Regions from separate parts of the Rhizobium sp. RAF36 genome, predicted to be linked through region 2. Evidence: predicted binding sites of a transcription regulator. Region 2 holds the regulator's gene; the other holds the start of a gene.

Region 1 (4,419 bases), on a different contig from region 2:
ATGATGTTCACCGGATGAAGCAGTGCTAAGTGGCCGGCTTGGCTGTTATTGCTGGTTGTCCTCACTCATCGTCTGGCTCGATAGACGATCGATGGCACCTCGGTTCATGTGTCGGAGCACGCCGGAAAGCGAGTCACGTTCCTTATCAGACATCAGCTCATCGACGATTGTCATTGCCTCTGACAGAAGTGTTTCGCGGTCCCGCAGACCCTTATTGAAGAGTCTGGCGACTGCTACCGTCAGCGCTCCGACGGAGGTCGGGTCGCCCGTTATTCCTTTGGCCCGTGCGATCTCCCTGACAACACTCGCGCACAGACGCGCGTCTTCTTTCGATGGCAAGCTCATAACCACTCCGCGATTGGCTCGCCCCAGCGAGTGGGGCGAGCCTGGCCAGATTGTTTAGAAATCCATGCCTGCCCCAGCCGGGATCGCCGGCGCGGCATCCTTCTTGGGCTTCTCGGCGATCATCGCCTCGGTCGTCACCAGAAGGCCGGCGACCGAGGCCGCATCCTGGAGTGCGGTCCGCACGACCTTGGCCGGATCGATGACGCCCTGTGTATAAAGATCGCCGTATTCGCCGGTCTGAGCGTTCCAGCCGAAGGAGAAGTCGGTCTTTTCACGCAGCTTGCCGACGATGACGGAGCCTTCGGCACCAGCGTTTTCGGCGATCTGGCGAACGGGGGCCTCGATCGCCCTGCGGACGATCTCGATACCAACCTTCTGGTCTTGGTTGGCGGTTGCAAGATCGTCGAGTGCCTTTACAGCCCGCAACAACGCAACACCACCGCCCGGCAGGATGCCTTCCTCGACGGCGGCACGCGTTGCATGAAGCGCGTCGTCGACGCGATCCTTCTTCTCCTTGACCTCGACTTCCGTGGAGCCACCGACACGGATCACCGCAACGCCGCCTGCCAGCTTGGCCAAACGTTCCTGCAGCTTCTCGCGATCGTAGTCGGACGTGGTCTCTTCGATCTGCGCCCGGATCTGGGCGACGCGGCCGTCGATCTCGGACTTGGAGCCAACGCCGTCGATTATGGTGGTGTTTTCTTTCTCGATCGCCACCTTCTTGGCTCGACCGAGCATGTTGAGCGTTACGTTCTCAAGCTTGATGCCGAGATCTTCGGAGATGACAGTGCCGCCGGTCAGGATGGCAATGTCTTCGAGCATCGCCTTGCGGCGATCGCCGAACCCCGGCGCCTTGACAGCCGCAATCTTCAGACCACCGCGCAGCTTGTTGACGACGAGCGTAGCAAGAGCTTCGCCCTCGACGTCTTCCGCGATAATCAGCAGCGGTTTGGAGGACTGCACGACGGCTTCGAGGACCGGCAGCAAGGACTGAAGGTTCGACAGCTTTTTCTCGTGGATGAGGATATAGGGGTCCTCGAACTCGACGCGCATCTTGTCCTGATTGGTTACGAAGTACGGCGAGAGGTAACCGCGGTCGAATTGCATGCCTTCGACAACTTCGAGCTCGGTCTCGGCGGTCTTGGCTTCCTCGACGGTAATGACGCCTTCGTTGCCGACCTTTTCCATCGCCTCTGCTAGATATTTGCCGATCTCTTCGTCGCCGTTGGCCGAGATGGTGCCGACCTGGGCGATTTCGGAATTGCTGGTGATCTTGCGGGCGTTGGTCTTCAGTTCCTTAACGACGGCGTCGACGGCAATATCGATGCCGCGCTTAAGGTCCATCGGGTTCAGACCGGAGGCGACGGCCTTGGCGCCTTCCTTGACGATCGCCTGGGCGAGGACAGTTGCGGTGGTGGTACCGTCGCCGGCGAGATCGTTGGTCTTCGATGCCACCTCGCGCAGCATCTGGGCGCCCATGTTCTCGAACTTGTCTTCTAGTTCAATTTCCTTGGCGACCGAAACACCGTCCTTGGTAATGCGCGGCGCGCCGTAGGACTTGTCGATGACAACGTTGCGGCCTTTTGGGCCAAGCGTGACCTTCACGGCGTTGGCAAGGACATCGACCCCACGCAGCATGCGTTCGCGTGCATCGGTGTTGAATTTGACTTCTTTCGCAGCCATTTGTTCACTCCTTCAATAGGCAGCTTTTTGACTCATGGGCGGTAATGCGTGATTACGCGGCCCGCTTCTGCTCGGCCTGAGCTTCTATAATGCCCAGGACGTCGCTTTCCTTCATGATCAGCAGATCTTCGCCGTTGATCTTGATTTCGGTGCCGGACCATTTGCCGAACAGAATGCGGTCGCCAGCCTTGACGTCGAGCGCCTGAATCTGGCCAGTCTCGTTGCGTGCACCAGGGCCAGCGGCGACAACTTCGCCTTCCTGCGGCTTTTCCTTGGCAGTGTCAGGGATGATGATCCCACCCTTGGTCTTTTCTTCGGATTCAACCCGACGGACAAGAATGCGATCATGAAGCGGTCGGAACGACATGTTTTCCTCCATTGGACAAAAAAGATGACGCAAAATCCCCTGCCGGACCGGGTGACCAATCCGGACGGGGCGAACCTCATCTGAGCGTTCGCGTTCAAAATTTATTTTCGAGATTTTGTGATTTCAAGAGGGGCGGGAGAAAAAATTAGCACTCGATGTCGCCGGCTGCTAACATGCTGGAAAGGAACAATAAACGCCTTTGATGGTTTAAGAATACCGTTGATAGATGGATGATTTTACGTCACCTTCGCAGTGTCATGAAACGGAGATAAAGCATGCAATTCTCGTCGGATTTCGAGCGTCAGCTTAACGGCTACGGCCTCACCACCGCGCACATCCTCTACCGCATTCCCGATTTTGAATCCGTCCTGCAAACCTACGTTTGGCAGGACTACGATCTTGCACCGGACTTTCCAGAAATGCGCAAATTCCTGGACTTCTGGCGCAACAGCCTCGACGGACCGCTACACTCCGTCCGCTATACACACCGACGTCTGATTGGACCGAACGAATGGCGCCGTGTCGAAGGCGAGTTCAAGCTTCACTGAACTCTTGATTTTGATATTTCCGCTTCCTAGCTCACCCGGCGATCGGGGCTTGATCAGTCCGGTCGCTTTCCACGTCTGTATGGAGTGAGACCACATGGAAGAAAACATTAAAGTCATCAAAGGTGCCAGCATCCCGGAGAGGGAAAAGATCATTGTTGATTTCGCGCGCTGGCTCGAGACTGCTTCGCAAGATGCACTTGTCTACGGTGAGGGCCGTTTTGCTGTGATGTCGGCGAATATGGCGCAAGCGATCCGCATAAACGCCGACGAACTTGCGCGCGACAATCCCGAAGCGACCGAACGGGTACTGCAGCAAGCCTGCGCGATGATTTCAAAGTTCAAAGCAGCGTACCCGCATCGCGTTCTCAGTCGCTCAGTGCACTGACGATGGGGCAACTTGCGATCGGCGAAAAAAATGCGCAGCCGATCTTGAAATGGAAAATCGCTAAAACCAAATCGATTATTGCCAGCCGCTGAGACAGGGCTGACTTCGCCGGGAGCGCCGCTTTTGGCACTCTCGTACCCATGTTGCTTCAAGGAGGATATGGCTATGGCAACATCTTACGACTACGCACCTCTCTACCGCTCGAGCGTAGGTTTCGACCGGATCTTCACTCTTCTGGAGAACGCCCAGCGTGCCCGGTCGACCAACGACTGGCCGCCTTATGACATCGTCAAGAACAATGACGACACCTATACGATCTCGATTGCGGTGGCTGGATTTGCACAGGACGATCTCGATATCACTTTCCAGTCCAATCTGCTGACCGTCACCGGTAAGAAGCAGGAGACACCGGCCGATGGCTACCTGCATCGCGGCATCGCCGGACGCCCGTTTGAACACCGGTTCGAGCTTGCCGACCATGTCCGGGTGAACGGAGCAGATTTGAACAGCGGTCTTCTCTCGATTGAGTTGGTCCGTGAGATCCCTGAAGCATTGAAGCCCAGGAAGATCTCAATCCAGAGTACGCCTGCGTTGACGTCGACTGCTTCGGCGCAGATCGAAGCGCAGAAGGCGGCGTGACCTTTTAGTTCATTCAATGGTCAGCGGCGCCATCGCGATGGCGCCCATCGACATTCCGGGTTGGAAAGGAGAGAACGATGAAACCCGATATGTTCAGAAAACCTGTCACCATTCTCGTCGGCCTTGGCTTTCCTGCAGAAGTTCGCACCGTCATGGATGCTTACCGACATCTTGTTGAGTGGCCCACTTCGTTCAGGGACACGGCGCATTCAGTCGCCCTTAAAGCATGCCAGGCCGCGCTTCGTGGCGAGATCGAAGCGGAGACGGCGCGTGGTTTGTTTGTAGCATTCGCGCAGAAGCATGAACTTCTTGCGCCTCAAACATCTGCTGTCGTGGCGTCTCGCGCGCGAAGCGACCGCGATCCCCACGTGCAGTAAGGTCAAGTATTATGAGGCACATCGTGTTGCAGCAGTTGATCGACAATGCAGCAACAATGGGTCCGATTGTGTTGA
Region 2 (4,419 bases):
CCATAGCATCGATATTCCCGGCCGAAACGCGGAAGCAGGCGTGGCCCGCTCCCTTGGTGCCGTGCGGCGGAACCTGAAGCGCGCCCGGCGCCGGTGGCTTGACCGTCTCGTCCGGGTTGAAGATCAGCAACACCCCAGGACCGCACCGAAAGAAGACATGCCGGTTGGCAGCCCGCGTGATCTTGGAAAGACCGAGAATGCCTTCATAGAAAGCTTCGGCTCTATCCAGGTCCTTCGCGTAAAGCGCCGTTTCCAGCATGCCCTCAAGCATGTCGTTCACCCGGCGATTGCCTGCTTCTGCAGTTCCACGAGTTCGGCAATGCCGTTCTTTGCGAGGCCCATCAGCGATGCGAATTCGGCTTCGCTGAACGGCGTGCCTTCGGCCGTGCCCTGAATTTCGACGATGCTGCCGGCACCCGTCATGACGAAGTTAGCATCGGTTTCGGCCGAGGAATCTTCGATATAGTCGAGGTCGATGACCGGCTGGCTGGCGAAGATACCGCAGGAGATGGCCGCGACGTGATCCTTGAGAACACGATCGACCTTGATCATGTTGCGGCTTTCCATCCACTTCAGGCAGTCATAAAGCGCGATCCAGCCACCGGTGATCGAGGCCGTGCGCGTGCCGCCGTCGGCCTGGATGACGTCGCAGTCGATGGTGATCTGGCGCTCGCCGAGCGCAGTGAGGTCAACGACGGCCCGCAGCGAGCGGCCGATCAGGCGCTGGATTTCCTGCGTGCGGCCGCCCTGCTTGCCGGTCGCCGCTTCACGCTTCATGCGCTCGCCCGTGGCGCGCGGCAGCATGCCGTATTCGGATGTGACCCAGCCCTTGCCGGTGTTGCGCAGCCACGGCGGCGTCTTTTCTTCGAGGCTTGCCGTGCACAGCACATGCGTGTCGCCGAATTTCACGAGACAGGAGCCTTCGGCGTGCTTGGAAAAGTTGCGCTCGAAGCTGACCTTGCGCATCTGGTCGGTTTTTCTGCCTGACGGCCGCATTCTCTGTCTCCTGATGCATGAGCCGTTAGGCCGCGAGTGGCGGCACGGCATGATCATGCGTTGTTTCGTGATGCTGCCCCGCTTCTACGATTGGCCGCGGTCATTTGCAAATTCCCTTTTGCCACGCGGGCGAGATTGATTATATTTTGCAGATTGTCATCAGCGTGGGTGTTTCAGAATTCATGGGCTTCAGATCTACGTCGGTTTCGGATGCCGTTGCTGCGCTGGATGAACGCTCGAAGGAAATCTTCCGCCGTATCGTCGAAGGCTATCTGGAAAACGGTGAGCCGCTCGGCTCGCGTAATCTTTCCCGTATTCTTCCAATGTCGCTGTCTCCGGCCTCGGTGCGCAATGTGATGAGCGATCTGGAGGAACTGGGGCTCATCTACTCGCCGCATATCAGCGCTGGGCGTCTGCCGACCCAGGTCGGGCTCCGGTTCTTCGTGGATGCTTTCATGCAGGTCGGTGACCTCTCGGCCGAAGAGCGCGCCAGCATCGATCGTCAGGTGCGCGCCGAAAGCCGCGACAATCCGGTGGAATCGATGATGAACGAGGCAAGCCGGATGCTGTCGGGGATCTCCCGCGGCGCCGGCCTGGTGATCACATCGAAGAACGATCCGGTGCTGAAGCATGTCGAATTCATCCGTCTGGAGCCGACGAAGGCACTCGCGGTTCTGGTCGGCGAACATGATCAGGTCGAAAACCGGATCATCGAGCTTCCGGCGGGCGTGACGTCGTCGCAGCTGACCGAAGCCGCCAACTTCCTCAACGCCCACATGACCGGCCAGACGCTGCCGGAATTGCGCAAGCAGCTCGACCGGCTGAAAACGGATGTGCGCCACGAGCTCGACGCCTTGTCGCGCGACCTGGTGGAGCGCGGCATTGCCGTCTGGTCCGGCAGCCCGGATGAAGGTAAGCCTGCGCAGCTGATCATCCGCGGTCGTGCCAACCTGCTCGAGGGGCTGGACAGTGCCGGTGATCTCGACCGCCTGCGCATGCTCTTCGACGATCTGGAGAAGAAGGACAGCCTGATCGAGCTGTTGAATCTGGCGGAAAGCGGTCCGGGCGTCCGCATTTTCATCGGTTCCGAAAACAAGCTCTTCTCGCTCTCCGGCTCTTCGTTGATCGTCGCGCCCTATCGTGACGACGACGACCGGATCGTCGGGGCGGTCGGCGTCATCGGTCCGACCCGGCTGAATTACTCTCGTATCGTGCCGATGGTCGATTATACCGCCCAGCTGATTTCCCGCCTGTCGCGCGGGTCGCTCTGAAAAAGCCGGAATTTCCGGTTCTTTGTCACGCAGACTTGATTTTTTGCGGTCAAAGCTCGATATCGGGCGCATCCCGAAAGAACCCTTTACCCGGAGACCGTCATGACTGACGAAACGACGAAAAACGGACCTGAGGCTGTTGCGGCTGACGCTGCTGCGGACGCAGCCGCAAACGTCGAGAATGAAGCGGCCGCTGAGGCATCGTCCCAGCCGGATCCGTTGGAACTCGTGAAGGCAGAAAATGCCGAGCTGCGCGACCGCTATCTGCGCCTCGCCGCAGAGATGGACAACCTGCGCCGCCGCACCGAGCGTGAAGTGAAGGACGCGAAGTCCTATTCCGTTGCCGGTTTCGCGCGCGACATGCTCGCCGTATCCGACAACTTGCGCCGGGCGCTCGATGCCATTCCGGCCGAAGCCAAGGCTGCGGGCGAGGCCGGGCTGACGACCCTGATCGAAGGTGTCGAGATGACCGAGCGCTCCATGCTCTCTACGCTCGAGCGCCATGGCGTTCGCCAGCTCGATCCTGTCGGCCAGAAGTTCGACCCGAACTTCCATCAGGCGATGTTCGAAGTGCCGAACACGGAAGTTCCGAACAACACCGTCGTCCAGGTGGTGCAGGCCGGCTTCACGATCGGCGAGCGCGTGCTGCGCCCGGCCATGGTCGGCGTCGCCAAGGGCGGTCCGAAGCCCGAGGCAGAGACGGCCAATTCCTATCTGGATCAGAAGGACGCATAACGAAAAAGGGCCGCTGAGAAGCGGCCCTTTTCTTTTGGTCTTTGTTCTTGCTCAGATGCGGGCGAAACGCTCGATCAGCAGATCGAAGAAACCATCGGCATCGACGAAGCGCATGACCTTTGCATTGCGCTTGCGGTCGGTCACGTGCCACCAGTCGACGACGGTCATTCCGACCGTCAGCTCGGATTTCACCTCGATCTCGACATTGCACTCGCGGCCTTTGAAGAGCTCGGGCTTCAGCAGGTAGGCAACGACGGTCGGGTCGTGCAGCGGGCCGCCGTCGGAACCGTATTTCTCGATATCGAAGCGCTCGAAGAACTCCAGCATCTCTACCATCGCCTGCGCTGGCGCGGTGCCGAGATCGGCCATGCGCTTGACGCGGTCCTTGCGGGTCAGCAGCTGGTGCGTCACGTCGAGCGGCATCATCACCACGGGCACGCCGGAACGGAAGACGATATCGGCCGCTTCGGGGTCGACGTAGATGTTGAATTCGGCGGCCGGCGTGATGTTGCCGCCCTCGAAGAAGCCGCCGCCCATCATGACAAGCTCGCGGACGCGCGCAACGATGTCAGGCGCCTTCTGGAAAGCGAGGCCGATATTGGTGAGAGGGCCGAGCGTGCAGAGCGTCACGCTGCCTTCGGGCTCGCGGCGCAGCGTCTCGATGATGAAATCGACGGAATGCTGTGGCTGCAGCTGCATGGTCGGCTCCGGCAGCGTCGGGCCGTCGAGGCCGGTCTTGCCGTGGACGTGTTCGGCGGTGACGAGTTTGCGGGCGATCGGCTTGTCGGCGCCGGCAAAGACCTTGATGTCGGTGCGCTGGCAGAGCTCGCAGATGATGCGCGCATTGCGGCTGGTATAAGATAGCGGCACGTTGCCGGCGACCGTGGTGATGCCGAGAATTTCGAGCTCTTCGGGGCTGCCGAAGGCGAGCATGATCGCTGCGGCATCGTCCTGGCCCGGATCGGTATCGATGATGATCTTTCTGGGGTTTGCCATATACGTCGTCCCTCCTCAGGTGCACGTCGTTCTGGCAGGCACCATTTGTTTATGATTGCGTCGCAAATCGGCGCAGCCCTTACGGGTGACGATTTGATGCGAGCCCGCATGCGCTTTGTCAAGCAAGGACGAAGGCACCGTTTACCCTAAAATTTCCCGGCACTGTCGCGAGGTCCGCAAAACCTTGCGCGGCTGCCCACCAATTCCCATATTAGCAACAGCCGGATGCTAGTTTAGGTCCGGAAAGGTCGCTTGCATCAAGGACTTGAAACATGAGCCGTATCACTCCCTTCGCCAGCCCGCTGCTTCTGGGCTTCGACGCAATGGAAAAGACGCTGGAGCGTATTTCCAAGGCAAGCGATGGCTATCCCCCCTATAATATCGAGCGCATTGCCGCCGGTCATGACCAGCCCGAGCGCCT

The links. Region 2 encodes HrcA, which represses chaperone genes, less so after heat shock. Its sites were predicted from a motif close to GTTAGCACTCNCNNNNNGNGAGTGCTAAC; they were not measured.
Region 1: a site for HrcA is predicted at 2,540-2,568, ahead of groES (co-chaperone GroES). Genes of this name have one in related genera too.

What each region holds. Positions count from the first base shown of each region.
Region 1 covers NZ_JBFREC010000003.1:298,590-303,008, forward strand. Annotated here, with positions in the region: gene AB4Z25_RS12760 (hypothetical protein) at 46-345, opposite strand; gene groL (chaperonin GroEL) at 400-2,028, opposite strand; gene groES (co-chaperone GroES) at 2,081-2,395, opposite strand; gene AB4Z25_RS12775 (usg protein) at 2,671-2,943, shown strand; gene AB4Z25_RS12780 (hypothetical protein) at 3,038-3,328, shown strand; gene AB4Z25_RS12785 (Hsp20 family protein) at 3,494-3,967, shown strand; gene AB4Z25_RS12790 (DUF982 domain-containing protein) at 4,045-4,344, shown strand; gene AB4Z25_RS12795 (hypothetical protein) at 4,356-4,419, shown strand, end outside.
Region 2 covers NZ_JBFREC010000002.1:303,233-307,651, forward strand. Annotated here, with positions in the region: gene AB4Z25_RS07405 (VOC family protein) at 1-280, opposite strand, end outside; gene rph (ribonuclease PH) at 277-996, opposite strand; gene hrcA (heat-inducible transcriptional repressor HrcA) at 1,179-2,267, shown strand; gene grpE (nucleotide exchange factor GrpE) at 2,370-3,002, shown strand; gene AB4Z25_RS07425 (nucleoside hydrolase) at 3,054-3,998, opposite strand; gene AB4Z25_RS07430 (Hsp20 family protein) at 4,271-4,419, shown strand, end outside.